DNA from 3 places in the Agarivorans sp. DSG3-1 genome. Region 1 is predicted to be linked to each of the others. Evidence: predicted binding sites of a transcription regulator. Region 1 holds the regulator's gene; each other region holds the start of a gene.

Evidence for each region. Region 1 encodes LexA, which represses DNA repair genes until DNA is damaged. Its sites were predicted from a motif close to TACTGTATNNNNATACAGTA; they were not measured.
Region 2: the regulator LexA is predicted to act here: its motif matches at 924-943, upstream of ACLD71_RS15850 (YebG family protein).
Region 3: the regulator LexA is predicted to act here: its motif matches at 1,151-1,170, upstream of recN (DNA repair protein RecN).

The regions. Positions count from the first base shown of each region.
Region 1 covers NZ_CP177241.1:1,643,818-1,646,093, reverse strand. The annotation lists gene coxB (cytochrome c oxidase subunit II) at 1-309, opposite strand, end outside; gene lexA (transcriptional repressor LexA) at 637-1,281, opposite strand; gene ACLD71_RS07720 (GNAT family N-acetyltransferase) at 1,398-1,895, shown strand; gene ACLD71_RS07715 (choice-of-anchor Q domain-containing protein) at 1,954-2,276, opposite strand, start outside.
Region 2 covers NZ_CP177241.1:3,420,611-3,422,886, reverse strand. The annotation lists gene proQ (RNA chaperone ProQ) at 1-85, opposite strand, end outside; gene ACLD71_RS15855 (GAF domain-containing protein) at 167-646, opposite strand; gene ACLD71_RS15850 (YebG family protein) at 650-910, opposite strand; gene ACLD71_RS15845 (paraquat-inducible protein A) at 1,078-1,644, shown strand; gene ACLD71_RS15840 (paraquat-inducible protein A) at 1,685-2,236, shown strand; gene ACLD71_RS15835 (MlaD family protein) at 2,223-2,276, shown strand, end outside.
Region 3 covers NZ_CP177241.1:2,532,446-2,534,721, reverse strand. The annotation lists gene ACLD71_RS11820 (extracellular solute-binding protein) at 1-735, opposite strand, end outside; gene recN (DNA repair protein RecN) at 1,177-2,276, shown strand, end outside.

The DNA of each region.
Region 1 (2,276 bases):
GGAACCTGTCACTTGAATGGTAATGTCGGCATCGGAAGGGTCTTCCATTGCCAGTAAGGTTTTAGTGGCTGGAATCGCCATGCCTATCAAAATGATAAAGGGAATAATGGTCCAAATAATTTCCACTTTAGTGCTTTCGTGGAATTGAGCAGGAACCGCTCCTTTGGATTTACGGTGATGGTAAATCGACCAAAACATAGCGCCAAATACCAAAACACCAATGGCACAACAAATATAGAAAATTGTCATGTGCAAGCCATAAACTTGCTCACTGATGGCAGTAACACCAGGACGTAAATTAAAAGACATCTCTTGCGCAAACAAATGCGACGAAAAAAATGTCAGCAATAATAGCTGAATCCATCGGCCCACAGCGCTCTCCTTTGCAGTAGCCAACGACAACAACTTTCCATGCTAGGAAAGTAGCTGCGAATAAAGGGAAAATCCCCACCCCAAAAGCATAGGCTATTACAGCTAAATACAACCTACTGCTTATAAATTAACCCCTAAGTTAAAGAAATGTAAATACATTGTTGAGATTTTTGTGGATAAAGACAAAAGATGTGATGCTAACGACAAAAGCCCAAATCAGAGTGATTTGGGCTTCAAAATGGGGAACTTATTGTTGAATAAGGCTTACATCCAATCGGCAGTGCGAATAATACCTACCGCTAAACCTTCTATTTCGATGTTCTGATATTCAAGATCAACTTCAATGGTTGATAACTCTTCATTCTCAGGATGTAAGTACACCATCTTGCCGTCACGCTCAAAACGTTTAACCGTAACATCTTCATCTAAACGAGCCACAACCACCTGTCCATTGTGTACCTCGGTAGTTTTATGCACGGCTAATAAATCACCATCCATAATGCCGATATCTTTCATGCTCATGCCCTGTACTCGCAGTAAATAATCGGCATGCGGATTAAATAAGTTAGCATCTACGGCGTAATGAGATTCAACGTGCTCCTGCGCCAAAATAGGCTCACCCGCAGCAACTTGCCCGATTAACGGCAAGCCTGGCTCGGGTTCTACAGTGGCTTCATTCGCGCTAGCCGGCAAGTACGCTTCGCTAATACGGATCCCTCGCGACGCACCAGGAATCATTTCAATCGCACCTTTTTTAGCTAAAGCTCTAAGGTGTTCTTCTGCTGCATTAGCCGAGCGGAATCCTAGTTCTTTAGCAATTTCGGCACGCGTTGGAGGCATACCAGTATCGTTAATATGGCGGCGAATAAGTTCAAACACTTCTGTTTGGCGGGGCGTTAAGGGCTTCATAGTCTACCTGTAAGTTTATACAGCACACTGTTAGTATATACAGCATACATTTTGACGCAAGGTTTTATCTTAATTCTGATTTTGTTACTGTTGATTCAAAGTGATAGGAGGCAATAATGACCCTTGAGATAATCGAAATATCAGCCCAATATGACCAAGATCTACAGCGAATAATCAAACAGGTTGGCCAAGAATATGGCGCGGTAGGAGAAGGCTTTGGCCCCTCTGATGCTGAAGTCGATAATATGAGTCAGCACTATACACAGCAAAATCGTAGTAGATATGTGGTCGCTTTGTTAGATGGCAAGGTCGTTGGCGGCTGCGGCATTGCGCCTTTTGCCGATAGTAAAGATACCAGTGAGTTAAAAAAGTTATTTTTGCTAGAAGAAGGTAGAGGCCAAGGTCTCGGTAAAAAGCTCTCTTTAGCCTGCCTAGCATTTGCCTTAGAGCAGGGATTTTCTCGCTGTTACCTAGACACGCTTAGCAATATGTCGGCAGCGATTAAACTATACGAAGGCCTCGGTTTTAAACACTTATCCGCACCTTTACAAGGTACAGCCCATAATGGCTGCAATGTTTGGATGCTAAAGCAACTTTTAAAGCAGGGAACTTAACAATAGCGCTAATCCTGACAGGATAGCGCTATCGAAATTTTCTTTTGAAAAAAACTTACTATTGCTGAAGCTCAAATGCACCAATATCTACGCCCGCACCTGATATCCTTGCACTTCCTGCTAAATCCTTACTCGGTAGCTCAAGGTTATCAACACCAGTATCAATGGCCTCGCTAGTCAAATTCAAACTGAAGTCACTCTCTAGCCCTTGAGAGATCTTGTCGCTTACAATGTTACTTTCGTTCACAAACTCACTATTATTTAGTAGCTCTGTAAAACGAGATGAAAACAAGTTATGACGAGTAACGCTTTGCTCACCGCTAACGCTAAATACTGAACCATCGAGTTCTGAGTCATCAACACTCTCTAAGTTGTCCGTCA
Region 2 (2,276 bases), 1.8 Mb from region 1:
CTTCTGTAGAGAAACAGTTAGGAAATTGCATTGCCAAATATTGAATGACTTCTTTACTATTTTTCAGTTTATTAGTTTGTTCCATGATGACCTTTCTTAAACATCTCTTCTGGTACAGCGACAGGGCTGATTTCGGCTATTATAGTGAGCGTATATTGAAAAGCCATTAAAAATGCACATCCGCCAAGTTATTTTCCAGCACGTTAACTAAATGCTCGATACCAATTTGGTCATCGGCACCAAAACGGGAAAGCTTAGGACTATCAATATCGATTACCCCAAAGAGTTGCCCATTTAAACGGAATGGCACCACAATTTCAGACTCACTCGCGCTATCGCAAGCGATGTGGCCAGGAAAACTATGCACATCAGCCACTCTTAGAGTTTCTTGCTGAGCAAAGGCCTCGCCACACACACCTTTACCTACAGTAATAGAGGTACAAGCAGGTTTACCCTGGAACGGGCCCAAAAATAATGTGTCTTTGTTTTGGTTTATTAAATAACAACCAACCCAATTAATGTCGCTTAACTCTAGCCACAGTAAAGCAGAGAAATTTGCTAAGTTTGATATGTAAGGTAGGTCTTTGTCTAAAATAGCGTCTAACTGTTTGCCAAGCGTGATATAACGTGTTGATACCTGTTCCAAGCTTTAAGCCTCTTCTTCTATCATTGATGGCTCAAACTCTTGGCCTTTTAGCACCTGTTGTAAAGCGTTGCGCTGCGATGAAAGGTAAAAACCTAAGTTTTCTGCTTGTTGCTCGTTAAGTTTTGGCTCTGCGTGCTTAATCAACAAAGTAAGTTGATCGGCAACATCTAACATTTTGTCGTAGTTATCGGCTTCTTTCTTTGAGCTAAAAGTCATTTTCTCTACACCGTTCCGTTCGACGACATATTTAATAATTACAGCCACCGCTGCCTCCATTTACTGTTTTTATATACAGGATAGTATGCATCATTCATTTTTAAACTACTAGTGACAAATTTTTACAGCATAGTTGGCTCGACTTGGCTAATATGTAGATTATGAAATCTTCTGAGTTATCAAAGCTATCCATTTGCCCAAGTTGTGATCTTTTAGTGGATACGCACGCCCATTGCAGAGCCGGTAAAGTTCTTATTTGCCCACGCTGTAAGCATACCTTAGCGCGAGGTAACAGAGCCCGATTTTCTAGCCAATTTGCACTCGCCCTTACCTGCTTAATTATGGTGTCTCTTGCAAATACTTACCCTTTATTAAGCTTTACATTCTTGGGAATACCCAGCTCAGCTAACATTCTTCGTGGCACAGTATTGCTGTTGGAGCACGGCTATTACCTAGTGGGTTTTGCTGTTGTTATCGCCAGTTTCATTGCACCAATACTGCTTTTTAGCCTTATTTGTTACACATCGTTGTCGTTAAGCAAGGGTTGGAAAGCGCCAGGTCTTGCCACTGCGTTGCATTTTCAAGATGATTTGATTCACTGGAGCATGATAGAGGTTTATATCGTCAGCTTTTTAGTCGCCCTAGTGAAACTGGTTGAATATGCTGATATTGATTTAGGTTATGGCCTCTGGTGTATATGTATTACGCTATTGTTATCTACTCGTTTGATTCAACGGATAGAACCAGCAGAGTACTGGGAGCGTTATGTACACATCCGCTAAGCAAATGGGTTTAAAGCTCTGTAGACACTGCAAACTGTCCATGTCAGAAGAGCAAACTCATTGCCAACGCTGTCATATGCGAGTGCATACCAGAATCCCAAACAGCCTGCAAAAGTGTTGGGCATTTGTTATTGCCGCTACAGTGGGCCTTTTCCCCGCTAATCTAATGCCTATTACCGTGCTAAGTACGCGCGGAGCGCCTCAATACGAAACAATAATGTCTGGTGTAATTAGTTTAATAAAGGACGATATGGTAGGCATTGCCATCGTCGTTTTTGTAGCCAGTATAGTTGTTCCAGTTATGAAACTTGTTGGCTTAATCGTGATTATGCTCAGCTTGCAATTCAAGATGAATTTAGATAATCGACAACGTATTGTTATTTATAGGATAATTGACATTATCGGCAAATGGTCAATGCTTGATCTGTTTGTACTGTCAATTATGATAGCGGTTTTTGAACGTAACAACTTGGTCGGAGTAGAAGCCGGGCCCGGAGCTACAGCGTTTGGTGCAGTTGTGTTGTTAACACTATTTGCTGCTAAGTCATTCGACACAAGAATTATATGGGATAAACAACTTGAACAACGCTAGCGCTCCAGAGATTAAAAAAGAACGCGTAATCTCCCCTATT
Region 3 (2,276 bases), 890 kb from region 1:
ACGATTGAGTTTCCAACCGCCAGCATCCCAAGCCATAGCAGCTACCACTTCGTGAGAACGCATCAAGTTCATTAATTCATCGCCACCCGACCAATACGTTTTTACCAGTGGCTTACAGTCAACCAAAGCAGTTTCAACTTTATTAAGTATTTGCTGGTATTTAACAGGGTCAGCATAAGCAGCAAATGGGTCTTCACCCAATGCAAAAGCAAAACCAATTAAGGTTGGGCGCTTCAAGCGGTAAGAAATTTTGCCTTCATATTGCTTTTGGCAAAGGTCGGTGTAATCGGCCACATCTTTGGCCATTTCACCATTAACCACTAAACCACTGGTACCCCATACATGAGGAACTCCAAATACCTGGTCGCCTACCGCAGTATTTTTCTTGGTAGCGTCAAGCATAGAGGTAATCATTTGTTGATGCTCAATACGGCTCAAATCAATCGGCTGATAGATGCCAAACTGTTGCTGTACGCCAGTAATACGATCTTGGCTAGGTTGAGCTAAATCAAACCCCGAACCACCAGTGGCTCGAAGCTTTGAAATCATGTCTTCGTTATTTGATTTAGTCACTTTTACTTCAATGCCCGTTTCCTTTTCGAACATATCAATCACTTCCTGAGGCGCATAGCCACCCCACGTTAATAAGCGAAGCGTTTCAGCACTCGTTTGCGCACTAACCATTGCGCCCATACTAAGTACCAAAGCACTCAGTGTTAAACGTTTATTCAACATAATCTCTTCCATGTGGTTCAAGGTGAATTGGTCTACCGACTTATGCGGCACAGATACAACAACTGTTTGATAAACATGCACGAATTTAATGACACTAATGTGACAGCTAAAAGCGTAGTAGCTAATTCCGAGAGAGTGTAGTGAGTTGAAATATTTTTTTATTAGAAAGTATATGAAAAGCACAAACCAGCCAAAATAGACAGCATAAGCAGCGGCTTCAACTAGTTTACCAACTAAGTAAGCTCTACCTCTTGTTCCTTACCTAGACAAAAAGCTGCAGCTATCTAGTAGCTGAATAAATGCTGAACTAGCTCAGTAAACTAAGGCAAAAAAAACAATAGCTTTCTCATAATTTAGCAAAATCTTTAAAAATGTCGCTTGCTTGAATAAAACTTGCACTATATATTTACACAGTTACTGTATGAATAAACAGGTATTGAAATGCTCACTCAATTAAGCGTACAAAATTTTGCCATTGTTCGATTTCTTGAACTCGATTTGAATCAAGGAATGACCACCATAACGGGTGAAACCGGAGCGGGTAAATCTATTGCCATTGACGCCCTTGGTTTATGTTTGGGTAATCGAGCAGAAGCCTCAATGGTGCGACAAGAAGCTGATAAGGCTGAAATTAGCGCACAATTTGACGTAAGCAATAACCAACGGGCTCAATTGTGGTTGCAGCAAAATGAGTTACTGAGTGATGACGAATGCATACTGCGCCGAGTGGTAACAAAAGAAGGTCGTTCCAAGGCCTACATTAATGGCACAGCAGTACCACTTGCTCAGTTAAAAAGCCTTGGCCAATACTTAGTAAGTATTCATGGCCAACATGCTCATCAGCTATTGTTAAAGCCAAACCAACAGCTATCAATTGTGGACCAATATGCTGCCCATCCTCAGCTAATCGGTGACGTAAAACAAGCTCACCAAGGCTGGAAAGCGCTCTGTAACGAGCTAGAACTTGCCGAACAACAGCAAAAAGAGCTAGCCGCTCAGCGCCAGTTGCTTGATTACCAAGTAAAAGAGCTGGATGCTTTCTCCCTTCAAGAAGGCGAGTATCAGGATATCGAGCAACAACATCAGTGGCTATCACACAGTACTGAATTACAGCAAAGCAGCCACCAACTCACGCAATTACTTGGTCATGACGATCAAGTAAATGTTATGGATATGCTCAGCCAAGCTTGCAAAACAACCAGCCAACTACTTGAGCTAGACCCCAAATTAGAAACCATTAATAATCTCTTGCATGACGCGCAAATTCAGGTTGAAGAGGCAACTCAGCAGTTAGGACAGTATAGTGAGCAACTAGACTACGATCCTGAGTTGTTTGCAGAGCTAGAAGAAAGGATGAGCCTTGCCTTGGAGCTGGCAAGGAAGCACCATACTTCACCAGAGCAGCTTCCTGCTTTGCATCAAGATTTACTGGCGCAGTTAACTCAACTAAGCCAACAAAGTGAACGTTTTGAACATCTCGCAGATGAGATTGAAAGTGCTTGGCAGCATTATTTAAACAAAGCAAATAAGTTGTCGAAAAG